3 regions of the Halomonas sp. TG39a genome follow, and region 3 is predicted to be linked to each of the others. Evidence: predicted binding sites of a transcription regulator. Region 3 holds the regulator's gene; each other region holds the start of a gene.
What was found. The regulator FliA, encoded in region 3, starts transcription of late flagellar genes. The targets are predictions, from matches to a motif close to CTAAAGTTNNNNNNNNNNCNGCCGATA.
Positions count from the first base shown of each region.

Region 1: U738_RS02735 (MbtH family protein) is a predicted target of FliA. The motif match lies at 7,637-7,663, and genes of this name have one in related genera.
Region 2: U738_RS11565 (flagellin N-terminal helical domain-containing protein) is a predicted target of FliA. The motif match lies at 2,714-2,740, and genes of this name have one in related genera.

Region 1 is NZ_JQLV01000001.1:601,663-612,153, forward strand. It holds gene fhuF (siderophore-iron reductase FhuF) at 1-632, opposite strand, end outside; gene U738_RS02705 (ABC transporter ATP-binding protein) at 795-1,562, opposite strand; gene U738_RS02710 (inositol monophosphatase family protein) at 1,761-2,558, opposite strand; gene U738_RS02715 (TonB-dependent siderophore receptor) at 2,966-5,140, shown strand; gene U738_RS02720 (ABC transporter substrate-binding protein) at 5,187-6,134, opposite strand; gene U738_RS02725 (RNA polymerase factor sigma-70) at 6,471-6,986, shown strand; gene U738_RS02730 (FecR/PupR family sigma factor regulator) at 7,254-7,472, shown strand; gene U738_RS02735 (MbtH family protein) at 7,727-7,972, shown strand; gene U738_RS02740 (thioesterase II family protein) at 7,962-8,702, shown strand; gene U738_RS02745 (4'-phosphopantetheinyl transferase family protein) at 8,680-9,360, shown strand; gene U738_RS02750 (TauD/TfdA family dioxygenase) at 9,392-10,393, shown strand; gene U738_RS02755 (non-ribosomal peptide synthetase) at 10,445-10,491, shown strand, end outside.
Region 2 is NZ_JQLV01000001.1:2,581,266-2,591,756, reverse strand. It holds gene fliD (flagellar filament capping protein FliD) at 1-1,118, shown strand, start outside; gene fliD (flagellar filament capping protein FliD) at 1,299-2,651, shown strand; gene U738_RS11565 (flagellin N-terminal helical domain-containing protein) at 2,811-3,698, shown strand; gene U738_RS11560 (flagellin N-terminal helical domain-containing protein) at 3,947-4,834, shown strand; gene U738_RS22960 (glycosyltransferase) at 5,106-7,409, shown strand; gene U738_RS11550 (hypothetical protein) at 7,433-8,713, shown strand; gene pseB (UDP-N-acetylglucosamine 4,6-dehydratase (inverting)) at 8,714-9,712, shown strand; gene pseC (UDP-4-amino-4,6-dideoxy-N-acetyl-beta-L-altrosamine transaminase) at 9,712-10,491, shown strand, end outside.
Region 3 is NZ_JQLV01000001.1:3,716,966-3,727,456, reverse strand. It holds gene U738_RS16785 (sensor domain-containing diguanylate cyclase) at 1-1,539, opposite strand, end outside; gene U738_RS16780 (OmpA/MotB family protein) at 1,563-2,237, opposite strand; gene U738_RS16775 (motility protein A) at 2,243-3,064, opposite strand; gene U738_RS16770 (RNA polymerase sigma factor FliA) at 3,105-3,806, opposite strand; gene U738_RS16765 (flagellar protein FlhE) at 3,833-4,261, opposite strand; gene U738_RS16760 (hypothetical protein) at 4,287-4,853, opposite strand; gene flhF (flagellar biosynthesis protein FlhF) at 4,850-7,033, opposite strand; gene flhA (flagellar biosynthesis protein FlhA) at 7,093-9,180, opposite strand; gene flhB (flagellar biosynthesis protein FlhB) at 9,177-10,343, opposite strand; gene cheZ (protein phosphatase CheZ) at 10,448-10,491, opposite strand, start outside.

The DNA of each region.
Region 1 (10,491 bases), 3.1 Mb from region 3:
ACCGGCTGAAACAGCGGGTTGCGCTTGCCGTTGGGCAGGGTGCGTGCTTCCAGCAGCGACTTGGCTGCTTCAAACGCCTGCCGATTAGCCAGTGGGTGCTCGCCTAGCGCATTGACGTAAAAATCCAGATAGCCACCGGCATTGCTCCAGAACACCCGCTGAGCGGCGCCGGAGATGGCCGCTAATTGCTCAATTAACGGTGCCCAGTGCTGCTCAATCAAAGTAGCAAAACGCTCAAAAGGATCTTGCGTGGTTATCGGGGTGCCTTCGTGGGGTACCCACAGCCGCGAGGTAGCGCCTTTATCGTTAAAGAGAACCTGCATGTCGTCTAGCCCCACCGGCAAGTCACGGTTAAGCAGCAGATTGGCTGTCAGTGTGGGAACGGTTAGCGCGCTTAAGTGCCACTTCGACCAGATCGATACCACTGCCCGCTGGTCTCCGTCTGGGTACTGCCCAGCGAAACGGGAGAGATCCTCTTTAAGCCAATCGGCATTCCGCCAACGGGCTGTTTTGAACGCTTCCAGCGGTGGCGTTCCACCTATTAACGGCGGCGTAAAGTTCGCCAACGGCCCGGTGTAGCAGGACGCTAACGAAGGCTCGAACAGTTGTGGCTGACGCAGAGCAGAGGGCATCGCGAGGCTCCATCGCAGGTCTTTCAAACAAGGGCTTTCACATAGGTTTTGACACAGCACACAGGGACATGTGGCATTCAGCTTAATCGATAATGCGTATCAGTTGAAGCATTTGATTGCGAATGAGTGCTTTTAAAAAGTATCTTGCCTCGGACAATAGCGTTATTGCGCCACGGCGATATTGTGCTCTCCGTTGGGGTGTTTCATGACCTGCATCGGTAGACCATAAATAGCCTCTAAGGTGCTGTCGCACATCATATCGTTGGGGGCGCCGTGGGCGAGTAGGCGGCCGCTGTGCAGTGCCATCAGCTCGTCGCAGTAGCGCGAGGCCATGTTGATATCATGCAGCACGATAATAACCCCCAAGTTCAGCTCGTCGCACAGCTTGCGGATCAGCGCCAGCACTTCGATTTGGTGGGCGATATCCAGGGCCGCTAGCGGCTCATCCAACAGCAGGAAGCGGCTGCCCTGGGCGAGTAGCATCGCCAGCCAGACTCGCTGACGTTCACCACCGGAGAGCGTGTCGACCAAGCGGTCGGCAAAGGCCTCTGTGTGGGTCAGGGCAATGGCGCGATCAATGGCATCTTTGTCTTTCTGGGTGTGGCGGCCTAGCAGCCCGTGCCATGGGTAGCGGCCAAAGGCGACTAGCTCACGCCCGGTAAGACTTTCTGCACTTGGTAAATGCTGGGGCAGGTAAGCCACCTGACGGGCGAACTCACGATTTCCCCAGTCACTCAGCGGGCGCTGGTCAAAGTGAACCTCCCCCTGGCTTACTGGCTGCTGCTGGGCCATGAGCTTGATCAGCGTCGACTTACCCGAGCCGTTATGGCCAATCAGGCCGTAAACCTTGCCCTCATGAAAGCTGTGGTCAATGGGATTTAAAATCTGCTTACCATTGATTTCAAAGGTGGCGCCTTTGACCTCGAACATGAATGACTCCTAGCGATAGGGTTGATGATAATGCCTCCATTCTAGTGCTAATGGTTCTCATTTTTAACAAAAAAATGAAAAGATTTACGTGATAGAGGGTAAACGTCCTTGGGGAAAGCAGACGAGGGGTAGGTCTTAGGCGGTTAGCCTTTGCTTGATTGGCTAACCGATGCGATTAGAAATGACGTTGATCGTTTATCAGTAAGGCGCTAAACACGCTAGCAGTTGGCTATGTTTTTCGGGGTGTGCCGCAAGTAAACTGTTCCATTGAGCGGGGTTCGGCTCGCCAGTGAGATCCGTGACGGTGTAACCAGCCTCTCGGGCAATCACAATACCGGCGGCGATATCCCAAAATTCAAGCGCCGCGCCTTGAGACCAAAAGGCATCAAAGCGGCCTAGACTGAGATAGGCGATCTCCAGCGCCGCAGAACCTGGGCTGCGGATGCCAGCCACTTGGGGCATTAGCACGGCGAGTTGATTTATGGACGTCGTGCAGTCGCCTTTAGCGTGGTAGGGCAGGCAGGTGCTTACCAGCATCTCGTTCAGTGGGCGCGGTTCAGGCGTCGTGAGCGGCGTGTCGTTGAGGAAGACGCCGGTGCCAAGGCTGGCCCAAAGCATTTCATCAAGCAGCGGTTGATAGACAATGCCGATGATCAGCTCATCGCCCTTGGTAACCGCTATGGAGACCGAGAAGTGAGGCACCCCATGCAGAAAGTTGCTGGTGCCATCAAGAGGGTCAATGATGACGGTATAGTCACTATCGGTTGGCGTCAGCCCGCTCTCTTCACCTAGGAAAGCGATATCGGGAAAAGCGCTGTTGATACAGTCGATAATGATGTTCTCGGCGGCCGTATCGTAGTAGCTGACAAAGTCTGACGCCCCCTTTTGCTCAAAGGCAATTCTTCCCTTTAGCGAATACCCCTCGCGTAACAGCGCACCTGCCTCGTACGCCGCCTGTTTCACCGTTTCGAGTAGGTCATTGCTGCTATCAAGCATTGTATTTCCCCTGGGCATTCATCGTGTATTAGTGAATGGCAAAACTGTATCTATTCAATGTAACTAGCCATTCATGACACGGAGATGACAGTGATGATCTTCGCACTTTTAGCAGGGCAGAAACTAAGTCTGCTGGCTTTAAACGACCCCTGTATCCCTGATGGCATTCTGCATAGCGAGGTTCTAGTTCGAATGTTCTGTGCGGCGCGCTGTTCAAAACTGCTCTTCAGGTGAAAGAGCGGGAATAAGTAAGCGTTCTGAAAAAAGAGAATTTGCTTATGGTTTGAGAACGGGAAATGGCAAAGAGAACTTGAGGTGAGGAAAGTTTTTACCATAAAATGCAAATGATAATCATAATAATTTATTTTATTGAAAATTTATCAGCCTTTTAAAAGGGGAACGGTTGTATGCTCAAGGGAAAATACGCGCTGTATTGTCAAAGCGGGTTGTTGGTCGTCACATTGGTTGCGGTGCCAGTTTATTCAGCAGCTCAGGAAGAAGAATCGGTCTCCGAATTGGAGAGTCTGACGGTAACAGCAGAGCGAGTGGGGGCACAGGGGCCAGATGTGGGTTATCAGGCAGATCGCAGTCTAACGGCAACTAAAACTGATACCCCACTGTCTGAAACACCACGCGCCATTTCGGTGGTAACGAGGAATCAGATTGAGGATCAGGGAGCACAAACACTAGGTAACATTTTAGATTATGTGCCAGGTGTTAACAGTGCTAACTACCCTGGCGGTGATGCTCTGGCAGGCGATATTTTCTACATTCGCGGCATGAACCAAAGGGATTATGGTTACGGTACCTACCGCGATGGTTTGCGCGTGCAGTCCAATGCCTATGCCACTTCGGCCGAGCCTTATGGTCTAGAGAGAGTAGAAGTACTCAAGGGGCCGACTTCAATTCTGTACGGCGAAAACGTGCCCGGTGGGTTAGTAAACCTGGTCAGTAAACGCCCAACTTATGAACGACAGGGAGAGGTCAATCTTAGCTATGGAACCCATGACCGACGGCAGTTCTCCTCTGATGTGTCGGGCGCTCTGAATGAAGATGGCAGCGTCCGTGGTCGAATGGTGTCCCTGATTCGCGAGGCTGATACGCAAATCAATAGCATGGAGGACGACCGGATCTACTTTGCCCCTTCGCTGGCCATCGATCTGAGCGATAGGGATACCCTGACATTGCTGGGACAATATCAAAAAGACAGCACCGAGATTCAATTAGGGCTACCGGCGTCGGGTACTCTGCTCGACAATCCAGGCGGTAAATTGAGCACCGACACCAACCTAGGGCACCCTGACTGGGATGGCTTTGAGCGGGAATTTTGGACATTAGGTTACGAATACGAGCACCGCTTTGATAATGATTGGACGTTTCGCCAAAACGGGCGGTATACGCGATCTCTGGTAGATCGGCAGGAAACCTGGTTGCAGTTCGTTGATGCAGGTTACGGTTCTAACATTGGCGCCTATAATCTTGATCGCGCCAACGAGTCTAGAATCTACTCCATTGATAACCAAGTGGTCGGCAATGTGACCACCGGAGCGCTCGAAAACACTATGTTGTTCGGCGCCAGCTTCGATAGGACGTCATTCGTACAGAGCCAGTATGCTAGTGACATTGCCAGTGGTGAATTCTATCTTATTGATATTTTTGACCCTCAGTATAGCAGCGAGCCGCAAACCTCCAGTCTCTCTAGTGATGGCGATCTAAAGCAAAATTTGGCCGGAACTTATGCTCAATGGCAGGGCAAAGTCGGCGGGTTGATTGCATTGGTGGGAGGTCGTTACGACTGGGCGGATAGTGAATACGATGATTATACTGCAGCTAATGAAGATACTCAGCGCTCCGACGAAGCATTCAGCTGGCAAACCGGGTTGATGTATCAGTTTGACAACGGCATCTCTCCTTACGTGAGTTACTCTACCACTTTCGTGCCGGTTCAACTTAACACTGAAGACAACTTCAAACCTATTACCGGCGACCAAGTAGAGCTAGGGGTGAAATACGAGCCGGAGGGTTGGAATACCCAGGTAACGGTTTCTGCTTATGACATCACTAAGCAAGATGATGTTAGCTACGACGGCAGCTCCGGTGACTATCGCCAGATTGGTGAGACACAATCCCAGGGTTTAGAAGTAGAGGTTAAGAGCGGTATTAGCGAAAGCCTGAGCCTGACTGCTGCCTATAGTTATATCGATGCCAGGATTGTCGAAGATGCCGGTTCGCGTTTAGAAGATGAGCAAATTACAGGGATTCCGCGTCATCAGGCCTCTGTTTGGGCCAATTATACTTTCCGGCAGGGGGCTTTGAACGGCCTGCAAACGGGTCTCGGTGTCCGTTACTTGGGCAAGTCCTACGCCTACCCGCCGGAGAGCCTAGATTATGGCACTCTAGAGGTAGGTAGTGAGACACTCGTTGATGCGGCCATCGGTTATGATTTTGGCAATAACTGGAGTGCCAATCTTAACGCCAATAACCTCTTTGATCGTGAGTATGTGGCTCGCTGTAACAACGGAGGGCGTTGCTATTGGGGGGCCGAACGCACTGTGCTGGGTACTGTGTCCTACAAGTGGTAGCGCATAGGCACTGAATTGGGTGTTTTAATCGCTCGCGCCGCATCGCCTATCTTAATGGCGGTGCGGCGCTTTCAAGAAGATGGCTGGCAAGACTGTCGGCAAAATGCAGTGCCGCAGGTAGGCCTCCCCAAGACCAGTAGTTAGTAGGAATAATGAGATAGTTGCCTTCTTTCACGGTTGGTAAATGCCGCCACTGGCCATCAGCGAGTAGTTGACGCTGCCCACCCGGAGGGTCGTAGGGGCTTTCAAGGAATATCATTTTAGCGTCGATGCTAAATAGAGGTGTCGCGCTAATGGTCGTCATCCCCCACTGACCTAAGTCGTCCTGCCAAGCGTTCTGGAGGCCAAGGCGATTTAATACCATACCTTCCACGCTTCCTTTGCCATAAACGCGGGCATGGCGCTCATCCACTAGACGTACCATTAAAACTGCTTCATCGATGCTATCAAGCTGGCTTTTTAAATCGTCAAAGTAGCGGTTGGTTTGCTCAATGTACTGCTCTGATGCAGCGGAGTCATTGACGAGGGTTCCAAGCTGACGCGTCAACGCCTCCACTGCTTCCCAATGGCTCTGTCCGCTATTAATTTCGGAAAAGTTGTAAAGCGGATACTCCTTAACATCGGCAATTTCACTGAGCCTTGGCAATAAGCTGGTATGGGCGGGTGGTGAAATCAGAATATGCTGCGGAGGGTGGCTTGCCAGTAGTTCATAGTTTGGCAGAAAACGGTAACCAAGGTTAGTCGTATTAGGGATAGCGCCATCTTGACGTGAGTAGGTTTCGTATCCCTTTAGACCCGCTAAAAACCTCGGGGGATGACCAATCGCGTTGAGGGTCTCGGCAATGGCGAAATCAAACGTCGCTACGGGCGCTTCAATACTTCCATTTCCCGCCATTGACACGGTGCTCATCAATAAACTGATTAGCAGAGTACCCGATAATGCAGTGGTTTTACGGCGTACGTAGTGACAGAAAGTACCCTGTTGATATTCCACGATCATGCCTGTGTTTTGTGGATAAAAGCGTCATGGCGAATGTTTAAGTGTCCATATCTACACAGTCAGCCCAACGCGTCGACATCTTCCGTACGGAAGGCTATTTTAGCACGTGGTTAAGTGATAATTGTTTTTGTTTGCATTATGAGTATCTTTGCCGCGAAGTCAACGCTGCGCAGGCGCCAGGGGTATAAATGCCTCACACCGGCGCTTTACCAGCAGGCATATCGTTATAAAAAGTGAGTTAGCTCTCACCCGTTGACTTACCAGGCTATAACGCAAATAATAATTATTGCCATTTATTCCGTAGTGTTAATCAAGGCAGGAGGCCGTGCTGTGGATACCCAGACCTGGAGCGCTGAGTTAGAAGACATCTTCGTTAATCAGCGGCCCCGGCTCTGTTGTGTCGCCGCAAGAGTCTTGGGCAATGCTGATCAAGCCGATGATGTCGTGCAAGACGCCTATCTAAAAATTTCAGAGGCAACCACGCTTTTTGAGGTAAAGCAGCCCATATCCTACGTGTCACGGGTGGTGCGCAATCTCGCCATTGACCGTTGCCGTCGTTCCGTGTTTGAGTCAACGTTGTTTGCAAAAGAAGAGGAAGGGGATACCACCTCTTACGCGTCACACTCCCCAGAGGTGATCGCCATTGACCGCCAGGCCTTGGCACAGGTGGTGGACGCGTTGGACGAGCTGCCCGAGCGTACGCGGCGCGCCTTTGAGCTCTATCGTTCGGGAAGTCATACGCAGCGGGAAGTGGCCCACTTGTTAGGTATTTCCACCACGTTAGTTAATTTTATGATTCGCGATGCAATGACTCATTGCCGCCAGTCGCTACAAGGGAACCTCTGATTAACTATTGCGCTTGCCTATACGGCGTTAAAAATCGCCTCAAAATGCTCATTTACAGCTCGTAAACTCCGCTTTTTCGTTGATTTTTGCCTTGTCTAGCCTTCGCTCATTACGTTAATCAGAGGCACCCTAGGTCAGACGTTGCCAGATCGGTAAGCCCACGTTCCGTCCCTTCTTTGTTGTCGCTTTGTTACACTGTCAGCAAATAGCGTTGATAATATTACACGCTTCCCGAGACAGGTGTTCAGCAGGCAGCAGTAGCGAGGTTTGACAGTAACGATGGATAACGACAGCGGCGACGATGCCGTTTGGCAAACGGCGCTAGACTGGCTGATGCGCGAGCATGAAGAGACGTTGAGCGACGCTGATCGCGAGGCGCTGCATGCGTGGTTAGCGGCTTCTTCTCAGCACCGCCGAGTCTTTCATGAAGCAGAACAGCTCTGGATGCTAACAGGGCTGATCCCAAGCGGTGATGAGCGCAGCTGATAAGCCACTTTTTTTACTCTCCTCCTTCGATTTTCAGGCTAACTCAATGGTCGCTAGCTAACGCTGCCTCCCGCTGGAGCAATTTTTAGCCTGGCAAGAGTCATGCTATGCCGACGCCCTAGCGACCCCTCCCCCTATTTTTTCTACTTTCTTCCTTTCCAGCATTAAATTTTCTGGTTCCTCACTCGTCACTAAGTAATGAGAAGCAATTGCGTTTTATTTCTCATTCCTTTGGCAACGATGAGGTTAATTCCATGACAAGTTGTTTTGATCGTGAAGATGGTGTCTTCCGCGTATTAGTCAACCACGAAGAGCAGTACTCCCTCTGGCCAGAATGGAAAGCGATTCCCGCTGGCTGGACCGATACCGGTGTGCTCGGCGATAAGCCAACCTGCCTCGACTACGTCGAAAAGACCTGGACTGATATGCGGCCGCTGTCGCTACGCCAGTGGATGGATGCGCAGGCCAAAAGTGAGGCGGAGCAGGTGAATGCAGGTTAAGCGTTTAAGGCTGCTCTGCCTGCCCTGCGCCGGGGCCAGTGCCACCATGTATCTACGCTGGAAGCGCAAGTTGCCCGCCTGGGTCGAGGTATATCCCGTCGAATTGCCTGGGCGTGGCGAACGCCTGGGTGAGCCACTTATCGATGACTTCGAGACCCAGGTGGTGCGGCTGTGCGAAGAGCAGGCAACGCGGATGCGCGGTGATTTTGCCCTGTTTGGCCACAGCATGGGGGCGCTGCTGGCCTATGGCATGGCGGTACGCTTACGCGATGTGGGGCGCCCTCAGCCACGGATGCTATTCGCCTCAGGCAGCGCGGCGCCCTCAATGCGTGACTCAGAGCGCTTGGCGGGGCTTGATAACGATAAGGCCTTAATCGCAGATCTGCGCCAACAGGGCGGCACCCCAGAGGAGGTCTTCGAAAGCCCTGAGCTGCTGCGCCTTACCCTCGATATCTTGATGGCGGACTATCGCCTCTGCCGCAGTTTTCGCTATCGCGGCGGGTCGCCGCTTGCTTACCCACTGCAGGTACTCGCCGGGCGTGAAGACGATATTGAGCAAGAGCGTCTGGAAGCGTGGCAGCGGGAAGCCGGCGGGGCGTTCTCTTTAGACTGGTTCAAAGGAGGGCACTTCTTTATTCGCCAGCAGCAACCGCAAGTGCTGGATACCCTAAGGCGGGCACTGGCCCGACGGCTCGAGGAGGTGCCTCATGCAGCGCCTGCGGTTAGCTGAAGGGGTGCCAGAGGGGCTTGAGGTATGGCGCTTAGCGCTCGACCTGAATGCCCCGGTAGCCGACGACGATGGCCGGCTGCTGAGCCGAGCCGGGTGGCAGCGCGCCCAGCGGCTTCGCCATCACGCCGATGTCGTACGCGCTGTGGCGACACGCGCTGCCCTGCGGCGACTGCTATCCGCGCACACCGGTATAGCGCCAGAAAAGCTGGTGTTCACTCAGAACGCTTACGGCAAACCCGAGTTGGAAAACGCTGATGGGCCTGCTTTCAATGTTTCCCACTCTGGCCATGTCGCCCTAATCGCGCTCGCTCCCGGCGGCTCGGTGGGGGTCGATATTGAGCGTCGTCGATCCGAGGCCGAACTGGCGCCGCTGCACGGGCTGGTGCTATCGCCGAGCGAGCAGCGCGACCACATTCGCGGTGCCACGCTGCCCTTCATGGAGCGCTGGGTGGTTAAAGAAGCGGTACTCAAGACCTTGGGTTTAGGAATCGCGGACCATCTGCAAGCGCTCTCGGTTAGCCCAGCGGCAGTGCCGCCTGCTAGTTACTGCCTTAAGCACTCGCTTCCCGTGTCATCACCTCTGCAGGCATGGCCGCTGCCAGCGCCGAGTGGCTATGCCGCTGCCCTGGGCTATGCAAAGAGCTATGCCCAGAGTTAACGCTACTCAACGACTTTTTAGGAGATCAATAATGGACAGCCAAAGCGCAACACCAACGCAACAAACCAACACCATATCCAAACGTCAGGGGCCTGCTGATTCGGAGCTGCCCATTATGATTTCCCCCACCTATCCAGGGCAGCCGCTGCTGGAAGCCTTTGGCGATTTGCGTGCTGATATTGAGACGTTGGTGGCCAGAGTCGGCGGGGTGTTGCTAAGAGGCTTCGATGTTCCCTCCGTGGACGATTTTCAGCAGTTTGCTGCCGCCTTTGGTCATCCTCTGCTGAGCTATGAGTTCGCTTCTACGCCACGCTCAGCGGTTTCGTCAGGCATTTATACCTCCACCGAATACCCCGCCCATCAACATATTCCCCTCCACAATGAGCAGGCCTACACCCGCGAGTGGCCGATGAAAATCTGGTTCCACTGTGTCACCGCTTCCCCCGAAGGGGGAGAGACGCCGATAGCCGATAGCCGCGCTATTTACCGCCGTATGCCAGTAGAGATTCGTGAGCGCTTTGCTCCAGGCATTCTCTACGTACGCAACTACGGTGATTTCGATATGCCTTGGCAAAAGGTGTTTAACACCGAAGACCGCGCTGAAGTGGAGGCATTCTGCCAGCGCGCGGGTATTCGCTGTGAGTGGAAGCCCGATGGCGACCTGCGTACCACCCAACTGTGCCAAAGCATAGAGACTCACCCTGTCACCGGTGAGCAGGTGTGGTTCAACCAAGGCCATCTTTTCCATGTCTCCAACCTGCAGCCAGAAGTACGAGAGTCGCTGGAAGAGCTGCTTGACCCCGAAGACATGCCGCGCAACGTCTTCTTTGCCGATGGTAGCCCCATCGACGATGCCATCTTCGATGAGATCCGCGGCGTACTGGCCGACGAAACGGTGATGTTCCCCTGGCAGGCAGGCGATGTGCTAATGCTCGACAACATGCTGGTCGCCCATGCACGCACGCCGTTCAAAGGGCCGCGCAAAGTCGTCGTCGCCATGGCGGAAGGTCACGGCAACCTCTCCAAAGACTGAATACAACGGCTCAATCCCACGCCACGGCCAGGAGTTCCAGCAGGTACGCATATGAATATAAGGCACGCCCAGACGATGAACAGCCACCCGTCCCATAA
Region 2 (10,491 bases), 1.1 Mb from region 3:
AAGGCAGTGCCGTTGGCGCTGTTAGCAGCAATGAGGCCCAGCCAGGTCAGTACGAAGTGCAGGTCGGCCAGTTAGCTACAGCCAGTAGCCTAGTAACAGAGCGTTTGGAAACAGCAGATGAAAGCATAGTGACTGGGGAGCAGTCATTAACCTTTACTCTTGCTGACGGAGCTATGGATCCCATTACCATTGCCGATGGCAGTTCCCTCGAAGATATGCGTGATGCTATCAATCAACAGAGTGATGGCCGCTTAAGCGCCTCTATTATCAACGACGGTGAAGGGTATCGTCTTGCAGTAAATTCAACGGAAACGGGTGCGGACGCGAGTATTGAAAGCACAAACTTTTCAGACATTCTTGCGGGCGATGTACAAACGACTGATGCCCAGGTAGTTCAAGCGGGGCAGGATGCAGAGTTTAACGTCAATGGAATCGATATTGTTAGCCCTACCAATCAAGTGGAAGGCGCTATTCAAGGCATTACCTTAAACCTTGCTGAGGCTGGTGCGACGAGCACTGTAAGCGTTGAGCAGGATGATGAGGCTATCCGCGAGCAGATCACGGCCTTTGTTGATGACTTCAACACGCTCAAGGACACCATTACCAGTTTGACAGCGTTTGACGAAGAGACTGGTCAGTCGGCGGGGTTGAACGCCGATGCCGCGACCCGCGCGGTTGAACGAGAGCTTCGTCAAACAATTAGCAGTGTTGTCGGCGGCGATGGCTTTAGCGTGTTGTCGGATATAGGTATTTCACTTCAAGTGGATGGCAAGCTGGAGATTGACGAAGATAAGTTAGATAGCATTGTTGCTAATCAGCCGGATCAGCTAGCCAATTTTTTTGCAGGCGATAGCGAAGAGGGTGGCATGGCAGGGCAAATAGCCTCATCGCTGGAAAGCTTGGTGGGAACAGGTGGCCGCCTTGAAAGTGCCGTTGATTCGTCTGAAAGGCGCTTTGCTTCGTTAGAAGACCGCTATGCGACAACGGAAAGCCGTATCGAGCAAACCGTTGAGCGTTATCGCACACAGTTTCAAGCGATGGACAGCATGGTAGCGCAAATGAACTCAACCAGTGCTTATCTGACCCAGCAGTTTGCAGTGCTTGATCAGCAAGGTTAAGTTAGGCTGATAAGCTAGCTAAATTAATAGTTTACAAGATGCCCGGCACAGTGTGTTGGGCATTTTTCTTTGCAATGCTTTAAAAACAGCTTAAAAAAGGCATTAACTCTAAAGTTTGCTCCTCCGCAGCCGATAGATTACCTAGACACCTTTCTCTACTTCTTATAAGGAATGAACCCCATGGCATCGATCACAGCACTCGGTGTAGGTTCTGGATTAGATCTTTCAGGTTTGGTGGATCAGCTAAAAGCGGCCGAACAGCAAAAGCTTGTGCCTATTCTAGAGCAGAAAAGTGCTCAGCAAACCAAAATTTCAGCTTATGGGCGCCTTGAATCAGCGATGGATCGCGTGCAAACCTCTATTGCTGCGTTGAACGATGCCGCTACATTTAAGCAGCAAAAAAGCACCGTGACGGGCGATGGCGTATTGGCGACCGCAGGCGAAACCGCTAATGCCGGGCGCTATGAAGTAACCGTTACCCAACTGGCTCGCGCAGGCAGCGCTGCTTCCAACAGCGTAGCGCTAGACCAAGAGGTAACAGCAGCCGATGCGACGCTAACGCTTAACTTTGGTGCTGGCGGAACACAAACAAGCTACGACGTTGCTATTTCAGCGGGCAGTACGCTGGCGGATGTTCGTGACCAGATCAATGCGGATAAAGAGGCTGGCGTAACCGCTTCTATCGTTAATGATGGCACTGGGTACCGCTTAGCGCTGAGCTCAAAAGAGACGGGCCAAGATGCTTCACTGGAGGGCTTCTCAGGCTTAGCGTCGCTGACCATGGATGCAGCCACCCAGCGTTCAGGTCAGGACGCTGAGCTGAATGTTAATGGCATTACTATCACCAGTAAAACCAACCGCGTTGAAGAGGCCATCCAAGGCGTAACGCTTGATCTCACAGAGGCCTCTGGAGACCCCGTTACGCTGGTGATTGAGCGTGATGATGCGTCGCTAAGAGAAGCCATTGACGAGTTCGTTAAAAACTATAACGAAATGAAATCCACCGTTGGCCGAATGACCGCATACAACGGCGAAGGCGAAACGTCTGGCGAGCTAGTGGGTGACCGCACCGTGCGCACCATTGAAGACCGCCTACGCCGGGATATTACTGACAACCTCGGCACCGGCGATATTTCACGCCTTTCACAACTGGGCATAGCCATTGATGAGAAGGGGCGATTAAAGGTCGACGAGGATAAGTTGGACGATGCAGTAGCCAACAACCCAGAGGGGCTATCTGCCTTCTTTGCGGGCGAAACCGAAGAAGGCGGCTTTGCTGGGCGCTTAAACGCCACGCTTGAAGGCATTACGGCAGAAAACGGCATCATTCAAAGCTCAGTGACTAGTGCTGAGCAGCGGGTTGACAGCCTGGACGAGCGTAAGCTTCGTATGGAGGCTAGTATCGAGCGCAGCACAGAGCGTTACCGTAAGCAGTTTGGGCAATTGGATGGTTTGATCGCCCAAATGAACTCTATGAGCAGCTACCTCTCCCAGCAGTTCAGTATGCTGGGCAACATGCAGAACAACAATTAAGAAAGTAGTTCAGAGTGCAGTTGAAATAGTTACAGTAAGTTACATAAAGAAGCGTAATTTTTCTAAAGAATTTGGCGGGCCTGCCGTTAATTAACATAACGGCGACGCAAGCGCCGCTAAGCAGGCCAATAGGCCAGTTAATCTTCGAGGAGCACTCACATGTCTGTAATCAACACTAACATTACTGCCCTGATCGGCCAGAATAACCTGTCCAACTCTCAGTCTATGCTTGCCAAAGCGCAAGAGCGTCTGTCCTCTGGCCTGCGCATCAACAGCGCTTCTGACGATGCTGCTGGTCAAGCCATCGCCAACAAGATGACAGCCCAGATCAAAGGCATGGATCAGGCTAGCCGTAATGCTAGCGACGGTATTTCCCTGGTACAGACCATGGAAGGCGGCCTTGACCAAATCAACGACAACCTGCAGCGTATTCGTGAGCTAGCGGTACAGGGTGCCAACGACACCAACGCCAAAGAAGACCGTGCTGCAATTACTACCGAGATCAACGAACGTTTAGCAGAGATTGAACGTGTATCGGGCAGCAACAACTTTAACGGCACTAATCTGCTAAACGTTGCAAGTGGCGCTGGCGCGACTCTTAATATTCAGGTTGGTTCCAACACTGAAGCTGAAGATGTTATTAGTGTTAATAGGCTTGATGCCACGGTTAGCGGACTTGGTTTAGAAGACACTGTATCTGGTGCTACAGCAGTGACCGCTGGCGAATTTACAGTTGCAGATGCTTCAGGTGCAGGTGCCACTCACGAAGAGTTCAAGACTTTAGTTGATGCGGTTGATAGAGCAACTGAGTCGCTGGATACCAGTCGTGCAACCTTGGGTGCTACTCTGAACCGTTTCGACTCGGTGATCGATAACCTGGCGACGACGTCTACCAACCTTTCTGAAGCTCGTTCACGTATCGAAGATGCCGACTACGCAGTAGAAGTGTCTAACATGACGCGTGCGAATATTCTCCAACAGGCGGGTACTTCTATGCTGGCACAGGCTAACCAGACGCCGCAGTCTGTATTGTCTCTACTGGGCTAATCCTTTAGCCAGTAATGTCAAAAGAAAGTAACGACGGGGCCAGTAGGCCCCGTTTTTATTTAAGGCAGATATCCAAAATTCGATGTTAATAAGCAGTTGTCGCATCAATCAGATGAGTTACAGTAGTTTACATAAAAAAGAACGGTTTTTTCTAAAGAAGTTGGTGGGGAGGCCGTTAATTATAATAACGGCAACGCAAGTGCCGCTAAGCAGGCCACAAGGCCAGTTAAATTTCGAGGAGCACTCACATGTCTGTAATCAACACCAACATTACGGCCCTGATTGGCCAGAACAACCTGTCTAACTCTCAGTCTATGCTGGCCAAAGCGCAAGAGCGTTTGTCTTCTGGCCTGCGCATTAACAGCGCCTCTGACGACGCTGCTGGCCAAGCCATCGCCAACAAAATGACTGCCCAAATCAAAGGTATGGATCAGGCTAGCCGTAATGCTAGCGACGGTATCTCTCTGGTACAGACCATGGAAGGCGGTCTTGATCAAATCAACGACAACCTGCAGCGTATTCGTGAGCTAGCGGTACAGGGCGCCAACGACACCAACGCTACAGAAGACCGTGATGCGATCGTTACCGAGATCAACGAGCGCCTAGCTGAAATTGATCGCGTAGCTGGCAGCAACAACTTTAACGGTACTAACCTGCTAAACGTAGCAAGTGGTGCCGGCGCTACCCTTAATATTCAGGTTGGCTCCAATACTGAAGCTGAGGACGTTATTAGCGTTTCTAGACTTGATGCCACAGTTGATGGCCTGGATCTAGATACCGCCAGCGGCGGTGTAATTGCTGATGCGGGTAACGGAATGGAGTTTACGCTCCAAAGTGGTGGTAGTGTTGCACATACTGACTTCAAGGCTTTAGTAGATGCAGTTGATACTGCCACTGAAGCGCTAGACACCAATCGTGCGACTCTTGGTGCTACGCTTAACCGTTTTGACTCAGTGATCGATAATCTGGCGACCACTTCTACCAACCTTTCTGAAGCCCGCTCGCGCATCGAAGATGCGGACTATGCGGTGGAAGTGTCTAACATGACACGCGCCAACATCCTTCAGCAGGCCGGTACCTCCATGCTGGCACAGGCTAATCAGACGCCACAGTCTGTATTGTCTCTGCTGGGCTAATACCTTAGTCGGTATGATGCAAGAGAAAGTATCGCGGGGCCAACAGGCCCCGTTTTTTTGCCTGTAGACTCAGTAATTACATTGTAGTTAAGTCATGAAAAAATAGAAATTGTTAGCCATCGATAATTAAGCCCCTTTTTCTTGCTTGCCCCACCTTTAAGTTAGTGCTGATCGAGAGAACACCTACCTAAATACTGGCGGATTCGCGCCTTTGCTCACTGCCCTAGCACAGTAAGCTAGGCACATTGCCATTTTTCCTGTGAGCCGCTTCATGGTTAAGCAAACTCAAGCATCCGCTACTCAAAAACGCAGGCCCCGCATACTTTGGGCCAATCCCTTTTGCTTGTTGGATACCTCCAGCGGCGCCAGCATGACCGTGCGTCAAATGTTGCTGCAACTGGTGTCTCGTGGTTATGACGTTCAAGTGCTGGGCGCGACCGTATTCGATAACCCAAAGGGAATGGGGCGGCTTAAAGAAAAATTCTCTGACCTGAGCGCTCATCTACACCAATTGATAGAAGCTGAAGATGGCGCGCTCACGCATAAGTTGGTGGTGAGTTATAGTCACAATCGAAATCATTTGACGACGCATGAAGAAGGGCTTTGGTATAGTCAGTACCTCTACATGCTGGATTCTTTTAAGCCGGATGTTGTGTGGTTCTACGGCGGCCAAACGCTTGACATGCTAATTGCCGATGAGGCACGAGATCGCGGTATACCTGTTGCTTTCTACCTAGCGAACGGCAACTATAAATCACCACGCTGGTGTCGTGATGTGGATCTGATTCTCACCGATAGCCAAGCTACGGCTGATATGTACCGCAAAAAGGTTGGTTATACCGCCAATCCGGTAGGCAAGTTTATCGCTCCAGAAAACTTCATTGCCGAACACCATGAACGTAAGCGACTATTGTTTGTTAACCCTAGTTGGCAAAAGGGCGCGAGCGTATTTGTGCAACTGGCCGAAAAGCTGGAGCGAGAAAGACCCGATATTGAGCTTGAAGTGGTAGAAGCCCGGGCTGACTGGCCCGCCGTGCTGCGTGAAACCACTCGTCGAATGGGGGAGCAGCGTATCGCGTTAAGTAATGTTGTAGTGACCCCCAACACCAGCGATATGCGCGGCCCTTACAGTCGAGCTCGTGTGGTTGTTGCGCCTAGCCTATGGTGGGAAAGCTCTGGGCGTATGCTGGCCGAGGCGATGCTCAACGGTATTCCAGCGCTAATCACCAACCGCGGTGGCATGCCCGAAATGATTGGCGATGCTGGCCTCTCTTATGATTTTCCGGATGAGTGCTATAAAGAGCCCTACCAACATCTGCTCAGCGATGACGAGCTTCAACCGTTAGTGGATGCAGTCATCAGTCTATTCGACGATGAAGATATGTATCAGGATTTGGTGGCGCGCGCTTGGCAAGTGGGGAAAGAGAAGCACCATCTCGACCGCGCCACGGAGCGGCTAATTACTGCTTTAACTCCGCTGGTAAACTTGCGCGCTGGAAATAAAGACTTTGCCATTATTCAGAAGAAACGCCATCGTCAGCGCTTAGCCTATCTGGCAACTAAACCTGAATTCAAGGTTGATAACTCACTTAAAGAGTTGGTTGGTGCTATCTCTGGAGCCAAGCAGGGCAACGAACCACAAGTTAACCGTTTGTGGCTTACCGATGATTTTACCTGGCAAATAAAAGGTAAAATCATGGTACTCGACAACCGCGCTAGCTTGATCAAAAGCGGCCTTGCTGACCAAATGGCGGCGACGGAAGCCTTTGGTATTGTCGCCTTTGACCCCGCCAGTGAAATAAAGGAGGCCAAGCAATACGAAGGTAGTGAGTATATACAGTTATTTCAGCACGCACTGCTAGGAGATGGAAAGCCGAAAACGCTGTACGCCTGTGTAGCCCCTGAAATGACCAGTATTCTTTCACCGCTACCGCTCGAAAAACTTCCCAAGCGGCACCATCTAGGCGCCAAGCCTTTGGCAGAGCTGCCCATTACTACCGTGGCGTTGGATAGTATCGACGGATTGGGCAATCTTGACTGGCTGATTCTCGATGAGCTAAGCGATACTATGCTTGTGCTCGAGCATGGCAAAAAAACGCTCGCCAATACACTGTTAATTCAGGCGCGTGTCGCGTTTCAACTGACTCATGAAAAACAGCCCAATTTGGCAGAGCTACAGCATTGGGCGAGTCGCAATGGCTTCCGCTTTTACCGCTTTCATAATATTAGCCACTACAGTCATTTGCCAGAAAAGCTAAGCGCCCAAACAGCCTGCGCCACAGAGCAAGAGAGCGGCGATGTGCTCTTTCTACCCAGTCACGAACGCATGGCTACCCTAAGCGAGAAAGAAAGGATGAAGCTCGCCTTTATTCTCAGTTCAGGCTTCGCAGCACATGATGTTGCTTTTGAGTTGATAGCCGATGTTAGCCAGGAAAAAGCGCTGGAATTTTTAGAGGCACAGGAGCTGCTTCCACCTGCGATTGAGAAAGATAATAATGAATTAAATTCAAAATTCGCTGCAAATGAAACCGCCTTCTTGGGGCAAGATGATAATCTTTTTGCATTGCTTGATTGAAGCTTTTAAGGGAACAAATTTCTATGTTTGCTTATGAAAAATTTGATGTTTATGACGAAATTGTTTCCAGCCTACCGGATGGCCACTCATTAACTTATTCTCCACTTATAAGGGAAAGTTTTCAGTTTTGCCTTCAAGAGATAAGCCGAAAAAATATGGCCATCACGAAAGGAAGGCTAACGCTGGTTGGCGTAGGGTCTAGTAGCTACCCAGAGAAAAGAAAAATAAAGATAGTTGGTTATTTTTTTGATGAGGATTTTTTGAAACATATAATTGAAGGGTTTGAGGAAAAGGGAGTTGAGGCAAAAAAACTAGAGCTTCTGTCGCCGCAGTTTAAAAGGGAGTTGAGTAATAAGCAAAAAGAGGAAGTAGATTTTTTTGATTCCAAGTTGAAAGAGAATTTTGGTGTTAGTATTCGAGCTAATATGGAAGAAAGGTTTTATCTTTTAAACGGAATGGTGGCTAAATACTATCAGTTGCTGAAGAATTCAGAAGTTGATGCTCTTGTTGTTAGAGTTTATTATGGTTTGTATTATTTTCCTATTATTCTTGCTTGTAAGATGTTGGGTATTACTGTTATCGACGTTCAGCATGGGATTAATGGTTTCAAACATCCATGTTACTCAAAGTTTAAGAGAAATGAAGTTTGCAGTCCGTTACTGCCAGATGTGTTCTGGACGTGGAGCGGCATGGCAACCAAGATGCTGTTGAATGATAGTGCTTTGGCTGACTCTTGCTTAATCGTTGAAGGTGGTAACCCGGTCTTTAAAGAGGCTGAGGAAGCTGATGCATCTGGCACAGCGCTAGTGTCAGAGAAGGGGAATCGAATTCTCTATACGCATCAGCCTCAGTCAAAAGGTATTCCTGTGCCGGTTGATGAGATAAAAAAAGTTTATCGCATTAAAGGCCAGAAGGTCGTTATCAGGCCGCATCCACTGCATTTGGATGAGGCTAAAAAAGTGCTGGCGCTGTTAAAGAAAGCGGGAGTGAAGTGCGGCCTTGAAGACTCCACCAAAATTTCAATCAATGAGTCACTCGCCAAGGCGAGCGTCCATATCACATATTCATCGACCTGCGCTCTGGATGCGTTGAATTTCGGTATTCCTTCGGTTTATTGCTCTGATTATATTGGTGACGTTGAGGCAGAATTCGCTACAGGTCTTCTTTTTAAAATAAAAGAAGTTGAAAAGGAAAATATTTTGAGAATGCCTGAAAAGGCTATAGATTACAGTTTGGGTTCTAAAGATAAAGTCGCTTATGCTGTCTCTAAACTGCTATCCCAATCCAAGCGAGTGGAGTCTTAAGTGTTTAATGATCAGACAGTACTCATCACTGGTGGCACTGGCTCCTTCGGTCATACGTTTATACCTATGCTTCTGGCACGCTATAATCCCAAGAAAATTATAATTTTCTCCCGTGATGAGATGAAACAATGGGAGATGGCAAAGAAATTTGAAGGTGACTCTCGGGTACGTTTTTTCATTGGCGATGTGCGTGACCGTGATCGCCTTTATCGTGCACTGGATGGCGTGGATTATGTTGTTCATGCAGCGGCTACAAAGATTGTTCCCACGGCTGAGTACAACCCATTCGAGTGCATAAAAACAAATGTTATTGGAGCGATGAACCTTGTAGATGCTTGTATTGATAAAGGCGTAAAAAAACTGGTGGCGCTTTCAACCGATAAAGCCAGTAGCCCGATTAATTTGTATGGCGCGACTAAATTAACGTCAGATAAGTTGTTCGTCGCGGGCAATCATTATGCCGGTCACAGCTCCACTCGGTTTTCTGTGGTTCGCTACGGTAACGTTATGGGCTCACGCGGCTCGGTGATCCCATTCTTTATGTCTATTCGAGATAGAGGCATACTGCCGATTACTGATGCACGCATGACCCGCTTTATGATTTCGCTAGAGGAAGGGGTTGAACTCGTTTGGCACGCCTTCGAGGATATGGAAGGTGGCGAGATCTATGTCAAGAAAATCCCTTCAATGAAGGTGACCGACTTGGCGCGGGTGATCGCTCCCGAAGCCAAGCAGAAGATTGTAGGTATCCGCCCTGGTGAAAAGCTACATGAGCAGATGATCAGTGCTGAAGATGCTTACTATACTTACGAATATCTCGAACATTTTAAGATTCTACCCCAGATCAACAACTGGGACAAAGATGCTAACCGAATTAAAGACGGCAAGCTTGTTCCAGATGGCTTTGTTTACTCAAGTAATAATAATAGTGAATGGATGACAGACGATGATCTTCAGGCCTGGATCAGTCAAAATCGTGAGAAAATCGGAGCTATTTAATGATCCCTTACGGTCGCCAAGAGATTACTCAAGCTGATATAGATGCAGTGGTCTCTGTGCTGAAGTCCGACTTCCTCACCCAGGGGCCGCAAGTGCCTAGCTTCGAGCAGGCAGTAGCCACGCATGTAGGAGCAAAGCATGCCCTGGCTGTTAATAGTGCCACCTCTGCACTACACCTAGCCTGCTTAGCGCTACGGCTTGGTAAAGGTGATTGGCTGTGGACTTCTCCAATCACCTTTGTTGCTTCAGCCAACTGCGGGTTGTACTGCGGTGCCCAGGTAGACTTTGTTGATATCGATCCTCGCACCTATAACCTCTGCCCTAAAGCGTTAGCAGCTAAGCTACAAAAAGCGGAAAAAGAAGGGCGCGTACCCAAGGTCGTTGTTGCTGTGCATCTATGTGGACAACCGTGCGACATGCAGGCGATTAGTGCGCTCAGCCAGCGCTATGGCTTTCACCTAATAGAAGATGCTTCCCATGCCATTGGTGGTAAATACCAAGGAGAGTTCATAGGCAGTGGTCGCTACAGTGACATCACGGTGTTTAGCTTTCACCCCGTGAAAATTATTACTACCGCTGAAGGTGGCATAGCGGTTACTAACAGTGACGAGTTAGCCAACAAAATGGCCTTGCTTCGCAGCCATGGCATTACCCGTGAACCTGCACAGATGACTCATGAAACCGATGGGCCTTGGTATTATCAGCAGATTGACCTTGGCTTTAACTATCGTATGACCGAACTGCAAGCGGCGCTGGGACTGAGCCAGTTAGAGCGCCTT
Region 3 (10,491 bases):
GTTCCACACCTTGGTGAGGGGATCAAAATGGGCTAATTGCTCCAACCGCTGGTTGGCCTCGGCAAGAGCTTTACGCTCGTGCTCCAGGTGCATATTCAGCGAGCTAATTTCATAGGCTGAAATGGCCAGCGTCAGGTCTTCACCCAGGTCGACCGCCGCTAAGCGCTCTACCCGCTGCCAGGCTTCGCTCTTACCCACCACTTCCTCATGCCAAGCAACCGACGGGGTCACGAGCGCCACCGGTTGAGGATGGGTTGCAGGCTGCATCGCCCAATACAGCGTTTCCACCTGCTCGGGGCGAAAAAATATCAGCCAGGCGCGCTGAGTTGAGCTCATTGGCAGCGGCACCGCCAAGGCTCCGCACTGCTCGGGCATGGCCAGCGAAGCGGTTAACGTCTCTTTGGCGATTTCGCGCGTGCACCAAGGCCCGCTATGCACGTGGGCTCTTTCCAGACGTAGCACAAACTGGCTAATGGCTTCTGGGGTCGGCGTCATGCCTGCTTGATAAGCGCCGCCATTCACCCATAGCACTACACCATGGGCGCGAAACAGCTTCATCCAGGTAGCCGCCTGCTCCTGGAGTAGCTGCTGGGGGCTTTGTGGCTCGCTACGCGCTCGGGTACTCAGTGCCAAGCTATCCTGAACCCGCTGCAGGTAGCGGGCTTCTTGTCGCGCCCGGAGCAGCAGTAAGCGCTGGGTGGCCATCTGCACCAAGGTACGAACGGCATCACGTGCCGACGGCTCAACCGAGTGCGGCGCGGCCGAGTGGCAAAACACTAGCCCCCATAAGCCGGTATCACCCTGCATTGCCAAACTGAGTGAGCCGCGTACCCCCAGCCGGTTTAAATAGCGCTGCCGTTCCGGGGCAGGCGCGCGTAAAAAGCTGCCACTAAGGCTTGCTCCCGAGTAGGCGGGCGTCAGCGTTTCAGGCGGCGCATCGACGTCTTCAATTAACCGTACAGGGTAGTGTTGGTAACTTTTGCGCAAGGCAGCTGGGAAGTCGCTGGCGGGAAAGCGCTGCCCCAACAGCGAGGGCAGCTGTTTTCCTAGCGCTTCGGCAACCATCAAACCATGCCAATCGCTATCAAAATGGCACACCGTCACGCGATCATGGCCGGTAAGCTGTTGAATCGCGTTAACCAAGGAGTCGAGCAGCTCTTCCTGATGGGTGGCTTCCGCTAAGCGCATCAGCCGCTCATTGACGGTGCAGAGCAAGCGGCGCTTACCCTGGGGATTTAGTGGTTCAATCTCGACGATAACCTGCTCGCCTACCCGGTAAGCATGGAGCTGAAAACGCACGTTGCTATGCTTGGAACGAATAAACACTAGCGGGCCGGAAAGCCGCTGCTGCCCGTGCATTTCGCGACGCACCCGCTGGCTTAGCCGTTTCCCCAACACACAGCCAAGGGTGAGCTGCCCATTTTCAGGGCGCTCAACACCGGTTAAGCGGGTTAAGTTAGTGCTACTGGCTTGGATGCGTCGACAATCAGCATCTAATACCAGCAGGGCACCAAACGACTGCAATCGCGGGTGGTACATGGACACAAACGTGGCCTCGCAATCTATTCACCCTCGACCTGCTGTCTTAGCAGCAGCTCTACGCGCCGGTTGGCAGCTCGCCCATCCGCGGTTGCGTTCGGTTCCATGGGTTGGGTATCGGCATATCCGACGGCCCGCATACGTGAAATATTGAACCCTTGGCGCTCTAAGTGCCTCACCACGGCGATTGCCCGCGCTGATGAAAGCTCCCAGTTCGAGGGGAAGCGAGCCGTTGAAATCGGCACGCTGTCGGTATGCCCCTCCACCGATATCTGGCCATCAAAATTCGTCAGCACACCGATAAGGCTTTCAACCACGCCTCGCCCTTGGGGGGTTAGTACCGCTTGGCCGCTGGGGAATAGCAGGCTGGTATCAATCCGCAGCGTCACCCCTTCGCGGCCTTGCGAAACGCTGACTCCAGGAATATCAAGCCCGTCAAACTGCGGCTGCACCCCAGCGTGGCGGGGCTGAATCCCGGTGGCTAGAGACGCCAGCGGCAATGATGATACCGCGCTGGCCGAACGCATGAAAGCAGTATCAGCCGCTTCACCGCCGCCCGGCGGCGTCAGTGAAAGCAGCAGTACAAAGAGCGTGATCAGCAGCGTCAATACATCCAGATAGCTGGTTAACCAGCCCTCTTCACCATCGCCTGGCGACGGCGTCATTTCCAGCGCGTGGCGTGTATCGCGGTCTAGCATCGGGCCTACCCCTTGGCCGCCGAACTCACCGACGAGTCAGGCCTGGGTTTGACGCTGTTATCACGAATTTCATCGTGGTAGTTAGCCACAAAGGAGTTGAGTGTCTCTTCGATAAACGACGGCAGGCGACGCTTGGTAATCAGCGAAATACCTTCCAGCACCATGTTCATGGTAATCAGTCGCTCTTCGGTGCGGCGCTCTAACTTCACCGCAATCGGTTTAAACACTAAGTTGGCGAGTAAAATGCCATAGAAGGTAGTCAGCAGGGCCACCGCCATGCGCGGCCCAATCACCTGCAAGTCGCCTGCATCCATGACTTCCAGCATATTGACCAGCCCTACCAGGGTACCGATCATGCCAAACGCAGGCGCATAGGTGGCCATGGTGCGAAATATTTGTGCCTCGGCATGCTCACGCGCTTTAAGGCGGGCGATGCGCCAGCGCAACATGTCAAAAATTTCGTCCTCTTTGGTGTTGGCGATCACCAGTTGGATCCCGGTGCGCAGAAACGGATTGCGGGTATGCTCCAACTCGCGCTCGACCGCGCGCACATCGCCTTTAAACCACAGCCGTGACATATCGACCAATTCGCGGATATCGTCACGCATATAGGTATTTTCGCGCCGAAATACCAAGCCCACCAGCCGTACGACACGCAGCACCTCTTTCAGCGGATAGCTGATAAAGGTCGCCGCCAGGGTACCGGTCACCACGATGGCCAGACCCGGAAAATTGATAAAGCTTTCAGGGGACTCTGCGGTTAAAAACAGCACGCTCACCAACAGCAGTATGCTGGCAAATATGCCTATCAGCGTCGAAGGATTCATCCACGGCTCCTTGCCGGTCACAAGTGAGTAAAAAGAGGTGTTATGCCGAGTCGTGTAAGCGAGCGCGTAAACGACTTACGGCCTGGCTGTGTAGTTGAGAAACGCGTGACTCCGTTACGCCCAACACAGCCCCTACTTCCTTGAGGTTGAGTTCTTCTTGGTAGTACAGCGCCATAAGCAACTTTTCACGCTCTGGCAGCGCTTCAATCGCATCAATCAGCGTTTGCCGCTGCTGTCCATCCAGCAACTGCTCGAACGGTGAATTGCCCAGTTCATGACTGATAGGCTCGCCGCCATCGGCGACTAGCTCTTCAAACGGCAATAGCTGGCCGCTGTTGGTGTCGTTAAGGAGCTGCTGATAGTCGCTCAGCGGCATCTCTAGGTGGTGAGCAATTTCGTGCTCTTCCGGCGCTCGCCCGAGCTGCTGCTCTAATTGGCGAACGGCGCGGTCAACCGCCCGCGCTGAGCGGCGTACGCTGCGCGGCAGCCAGTCGCGGGTGCGCAACTCGTCCATCATCGCACCGCGAATACGTTGACTGGCAAAGGTCGCGAAGGTGGCTCCCTGGGTAGCGTCGAAGCGCCCCAGCGCTTCCAGCAGCCCCACCATCCCGGCTTGAATAAGGTCGTCGAGCTCAATACTCGCTGGCAATCGAACCTGTAGCGTCAAGGCCTGACGTCGCACTAATGGCATGTATTGAGTCAACAGCTCATTTTGTTTAATTCTGCCCTGTGCTGTGTACATATTCTCGCCTCGCGGCTATCCAGCCTTCACTGATAATTCACAATCATTTGCAATCCCTGCACCCGAACAGGCCGCTGACCTGGACGTAAGGCGAAGCGAAAATGCAACGGCGCATCGGCGTCTCGTCCCGCTAGCGCGGTAGTAGAACCCCGCATACCCGTTAACGCAACGCACTGCTCAGGATGGCACAGCCAAGCGTTTAAGTGCGCACTGGGGGGGTAGTGAAACTGCCACTGTATACGCCCAAGCTGGCCTGACTGCAGGCTGGCGACGTCGGGTGGGGTGGCCGCCTGACTACTGCTTGCCCGATCACTCATCGCCACCATCAGTCCCGGTATCTGAGTGCTCCAGCTACCGGGCGCTGCCTGGGCGCTCCCCGTTAAACCTGCCCATAGACACCCTGTCAGCAGCGCCGCGATCAACGGCAGCCGCCCTGTTAACGGCCAGCTTAGCATGCTTGGTCTCCTTGGCAGAGTGCGCTCATCGTGCAAGTACCAGTAACTCCATATTTAAGTAGTAATCAGCAGCCTCACGCAAGTTATCGAGTAGCCCCTGGCGCGGCAAGTGCGGCTCATGGAGTGCCAGCAAACGACGCGGCCCACCACCCTCATGCAACTGGCGCAACGTACGGAACATGGTCGCAAACGCATCGGCATCGCTACTAATCCACAGCGCCCAGCGGCTGTATTGGTCGCTCAGTTGCGCAAGCTCAGACGTTTCCGCCATGACGATGCGAATATCCCAGTCATCAGGCTCACCGGCCCAGTTTCGACCTAGCGTTGACCACTGCCCCAGACGTGCTTTGACCTTACTCACCTGAACTACGCCGCGACCGGGCAGCCCAACTACTATAAGCGGAATTTTGGGCCTGGGCGGCGCCACCGTCCTGGGCTCTTCCAGCGCCGCTCGCGTCGGCGTTGATAGGGGTGAAACGTGTTCGGCCACAGGTTCTGCCGCCGCAACATCAACCGCCCCCTCAGCCTGCTGCTGTTGGCGCTGCAGGTTTGCCCACTTGCGCAGTCCCGAGGCTTGATCTTGTTCGCTCACGCCACACCCTCTCGACTCACACTGCCCATTTGACGAATCGCATCCCGCGCCATAAAGGCGTAGACCAGCGCATCAAGCATACCGGTATCGCGGCGGCGACGGCTGGCGCCTAGTAGGTTGAGCAGATCGCCGCGCAGCGTCTGCGCCTCCTCATCATCGGCAACATCGAGATGCCCAGCGACCGACGCCACACCGCTGGCCATTAACAGCCGTACTTCGGCATTGAGATCACCGCTATCGGCCTCTTTTAACTGCTGCCACGCGCGCCGCGTCAAGGCGGCCAAGCCTTCACTTTGCAGCTGTGTTAACAGTAGCGAGAGCACCTCAGCCCCCAGCCGTGCAGGGGTTAGCCAGTAGCGGCGCGCTACCACTTTGGCACTTTCCGGGTCGCGCACTTCCCCGTACCAGGCGAGCAGCGCAGTGCCACTGGCGTCCTCAACCTCGGCGTAGACCGTCCAAAGTTGCACCGATTGGCCACGAAAACGCACGCCTACATGATGCGTTAGCACACTGTCATCAAACAACTGACGGAGGGTCTGGCGCTCATGGTGAAAGAGTACCCTATGACTGGGGGCTACTTGGCTGACCCAGGTCAAATGCTCGGCTTCCAGCCAGACGAGCGCCTCCGGTTCGGGAAAGCGCGGCAGTAGGTGTACCGCGACGCCGGTTGACTCTGACAGCGCGGCTAAGCGCGGCTGCCATCCCGCGACGTGGCGATGCTGCAGCCAGGGTAGCGCCAGCCAGGCGCCATCTGTGTCCAGCCCTATGTCCGGCATTGCCCAGTCGCAGCCGCGCTCATTGCGCCGCGCCGACCACGCCATCCCTAAGGTGGTTTCCGCCGCGGGATAGCCGGCGAGCAGTGCGTCCAAACGCTGTTCCTGCACACGGCTCGGCAGCGAGGCTAGGTTCCAGGTCTCTTCTAGTTCTGCAAAACCGGTGACGCGTTGGCGCAGCCTCGCCAGTAGTGATGACAAGCGACGCCCTTGGCCCAGTACATCCCGGGACCAGCGCGGCATTGCCATCGGGGCTTCAGCACTGTGGGCCCGTTCACGCTGCGGCGTTGCCGTGCTTAGCGCCTGATCGACTAAAGCGTCGGGAGTGGCAATGGCCATATCTTCGGGCACCTGCTGGCCATTGGAACCAAACAGCACACGCATCCCGTGACGCATAATAATATCTAGCACTGGCGCCAGCCGCCCCGCTTCATCCTGCTTGGTAATAATACAGTCATCGAGCTCTGCGCCCGCCGCTCGCGCGGCTTGGCGATAGCGCAGCACGACTTCTTCGAGGGTTTCTGGCTGGCTGGCAGCATTCAGCAGCAATACCAAGCGCACTCGCGAGCGTCCGCCCTGGAGGTGGGCGATCTGTTCAATCACCCGCTGGTCACGCTGACTCATGCCCACGGTGTCGATAATCACCCACTGCTTGCCCTGCAAGCGGCCCAGCAAATCGTCGATGGGCTGCTCGGCATCCAGCGCGTACATCGGCGTATCCAGCAAGCGCGCATAGATGCGCAGCTGCTCGTGGGCACCAATCCGGAAGCTGTCGGTGGTCACCAGCGCCACCGGGCGCGTACCGTGACGCATCACAAAACGTGCCGCCAGCTTGGCGGTGGTGGTGGTTTTCCCTACCCCGGTCGGCCCCACCAGAGCGACAATGCCGGTTTGATCAAAGAAACTAGGCTCATCGCTCAGCACGCAGAGGCGATCCATTAACTGCTGACGCAGCCACTGCAGCGGTGCTTCGCTATCGCTGTCTAACCGGGCTAATGGTTCGGGCAACCCTGCCAGCAGTTCATCGGCAAGCTCGCTGCCGAAACCGACGTTCCATAGCAGTTGGCGCAGTCGCGCGGCCGTTCCGGTGGGCGTTGCTGGCATTGGTGAAGCAGCAGGGGCTGGCTGGCTATTTGCTAGCAGCGCGCGCATATCCTGCATTTCGCGCAGTAAGCGCTCACTCATCGCCTGCATGGGGTCTTGCGGCGGAGGTGCTGTCGGCGTTTCGAGAGGTGCGGGTTCCGGTGAAGGTTCAAAGTGGTCGATGGCTTCATCCGCCATGGCCAAAATTTCAACGCCCCCTTCGGTACGCCGATTAGCCACAATCAAGGCGTCTTCACCGAGCGTTTCGCGCACTTGGCGCATCACATCACGACTGTTGGCTCCCACGAAACGTCTAACGCTCATGATTTACCTTTTGTCTGTTCTGGAAATGGTCGACGCTAGCCTATCACGGCGGGCCATCATTAACGTCCGCCGACTATTGTGGTCACTCTTAATGTGCGGTCATCGGGAATTTCAGCCTGCGACAACACTGACATATGGCGTAAACGGCGGCGCAAAAAGCGTGATAGTACCGCGCGCAGCGAATGCTGCACGACCAGCACCGGCGGTTCGCCGGAACTTTCGTGACGCTCCAGCGCTTGCTGCGCCTGGGTCATCAGCGTCTCTGCCAAGCCAGGCTCCATGGCGCCGTTGCCGTTCATCGCCTGCACCAGCACCTGTTCCAGTTGGGCATCCAGTCCCATCACATTGAGCGTCTCCTGCCCTGCAAACCACTGCTGGACAATCGCACGCCCCAGTGAGACTCGCACCAGCGCTGTCAGCTCGTTAGGATCTTTTTGCTGGGCGGCGTACTCCGCCAGGGTATCCAGAATAGTGCGCATATCGCGAATAGAGACATCTTCGTCAAGCAGGTTTTGCAAGATACGCTGCAACACCGTCAGCGAAATAGCCTTGGGAATCACCTCTTCGACCAATGCTTTTTGATCATCGCCCATTTTATCCAGCAGTTTCTGCACTTCCTGACGCCCCAGCATTTCGGGTGAGTGGCGGTGCAACAGGTGGTTCAAGTGGGTTGCTATGACGGTGCTGGCGTCCACCACGGTGTAGCCATACACCTGAGCGTGTTCGCGCTGGTTGCTATCAATCCAAATGGCGGGTAAACCAAAGGCGGGATCCTGGGTATGGGTGCCCTGCAGCTCGCCGGAGACCTGCCCCGGATTGATCGCCAGCCACTTGCCGGGCTGCGCCTCGGCGCGACCAATTTCGGCGCCTTTCATTGAAAGCACATAGGCGTTAGGCGGCAGCTCCAAATTATCGCGGATATGCACCACTGGCGGCAGGAAGCCCACTTCCTGGGCAAACTTCTTCCGCACGCTCTTAATGCGCCCCAGCAGCTCACCTTTTTGGCGTGAGTCGACCAGCGGGATTAAGCGATGGCCCACTTCCAGGCCAAGGGTATCGACCAGTTGCACGTCTTCCCAACTCGCTTCGGGGGTCTCTTGTAACGGTACAGGCGCAGTCGCAATTTCCTCCTTGACCAACAACTGCTCTTTTTGGCGCATAATAAACCATGCCAAACCCGCCAGCAGCGCGGTAAAGAGTAGAAACACTAAATTGGGCATACCGGGCACCATGCCCAGTAGCCCCATCACGATGGCGGCCAATATCAGTACCTGGGGATTAACGAATAGTTGGCTGAGCATTTGCTGGCCAATATCCTCGTCCGTGTCGGTACTCACCCGGGATACCGTGACACCCGCCGCGGTGGAAATCACCAAGGCGGGAATTTGCGCCACCAGGCCATCGCCGATCGCCAGCAACATATAGGTCTGACCAGCAGCGCCAAAGCTCATATCGTGCTGCAGCATGCCAATCATCAGCCCGCCGATGATATTGACCACCATAATCACCAAACCGGCAATGGCATCACCCCGGACAAACTTACTGGCACCATCCATCGAGCCAAAGAAATCAGCCTCTTGAGCGACTTCAGCACGGCGCTTTTTGGCGTCTTCCTCGCCGATTAAACCAGCGTTCAGGTCGGCATCGATGGCCATCTGCTTTCCGGGCATCGCATCCAGGGTGAAGCGCGCACCGACTTCGGCAATACGGCCAGCACCTTTGGTGATAACCATAAAGTTGATGATGACCAGAATCAGGAAGACCACTAGACCCACAGCAAAATTACCGCCGACCAGGAACGCCCCGAATGCTTCAATGACCTTACCCGCAGAGGCGCCGCCTTGGTGACCTTCCATTAACACCACACGGGTAGAGGCGACGTTGAGCGACAGGCGCAACAGCGTGGTAAACAGCAACACAGCGGGAAATGCCGCAAAATCCAGCGGCTTCTGGGTAAACATGCTGACCATTAACACCATAATGGCCAGGGCAATATTGAAGGTGAAGAGTAAATCGAGCGCGAAAGGGGGCAAGGGCACAATCATCATGCCCAAGATCATGAGGATGAGCAGCGGCCCGACCAGCAGCTTCATGCGCACATCACTCATCCAGTCGCGCCGCCCTACTAGCTGACTCAAGCCTTTCATGGTTGCGCCTCATTACCACCGGCGTCATGCCCGGGGCTTTCCATCTCCGGCGGAACCGGCAGGTTATCGGGGGTTGGGGGCACCTCGCCTCCTTGTTGTGATACTTGCTTGAGGCGGTAGGCCCAGGCCATTACTTCCGCCACCGCGGTATACAGTTCGGCAGGTACTTCTGCATCTAGATCGACGTGATGATACAGGGCCCGCGCCAATGGTGCTGCCTGCAAGCGAGGCACGCCTGCCTCTTCAGCGATTTCGCGAATGCGTGCAGCCACTGCGTCGGCGCCTTTTGCCACCAGCCGCGGGGCGCCCATACTGCCTTCCTGATAAGTCAGTGCTATCGCATAGTGCGTGGGGTTGGTAATGATAACGTCCGCCTCGGGTACCTTGCTCATCATCCTACCCCGCGCCATGGCCTGCTGCTGCTGGCGAATGCGCGCTTTCACATGCGGGTCACCTTCGGACTCTTTATGCTCACGCTTAATCTCTTCCTGGCTCATGCGCAATTTCTTGGCATTATCCCAGAGCTGGAAAGGGACATCGATCAAAATGACCACGATCAACACCAGCACCATTAGCCCAGCCGCCTGAGCGGCCATGCTTAAAGCGTTGGTAAGCGCTTGCTGGATAGGCTGATCCATTAGCGCCATAAATTTGCCGATGTTGAAATACAAAAACGTCGCGGCGACGCCACCCACCAGGACTGACTTGGCGATAGCTTTGGCCAACTCAATCAGCGCCTGGGTTGATAAAATTCGTTTTACGCCCTTAATGGGATTTAACTTGGAAAATTTGGGCTGCATCGATTTTCCCGATATCAGCCAGCCGCCCATCAGCCCTGGGGCGACTAACGCGATAACGGCTAACAGCAAAAATAACGGCATCATGGCAAATAGCGTGCGCTGACCAAGATCCAGCGCATTGGCCAGCATCGGTGTGCTTTCCATTGCTTGGCGACGCTCAAACAGAAAAGCCTGCTCCATCACCGCGCCCAACTGGTCATAGAGCATATTGCCCATGCTATACAGGCCAATCACCCCGCCCAGCAGAAGTAAGAAAGTGTTTAACTCGCGGGAACGGGCAACTTGGCCCTCTTCACGGGCTTTTTCCTTCCGCCTGGGCGTGGCCTCTTCGGTCTTTTCCTGGTCGCTATCGTTATCTGCCATACGGTTATCCGGCCAGGTGAAGCGAAGCGTATCACGTATTCAGCCGTCCATAGGGACGGCTGAATAGCGTGCTTGTGCGCCCAGAGGGCGTTTAATAACGCGCTTTAAAAGCCTAATTCATCCAACAAATCGTCTACTTGGTCTTGCC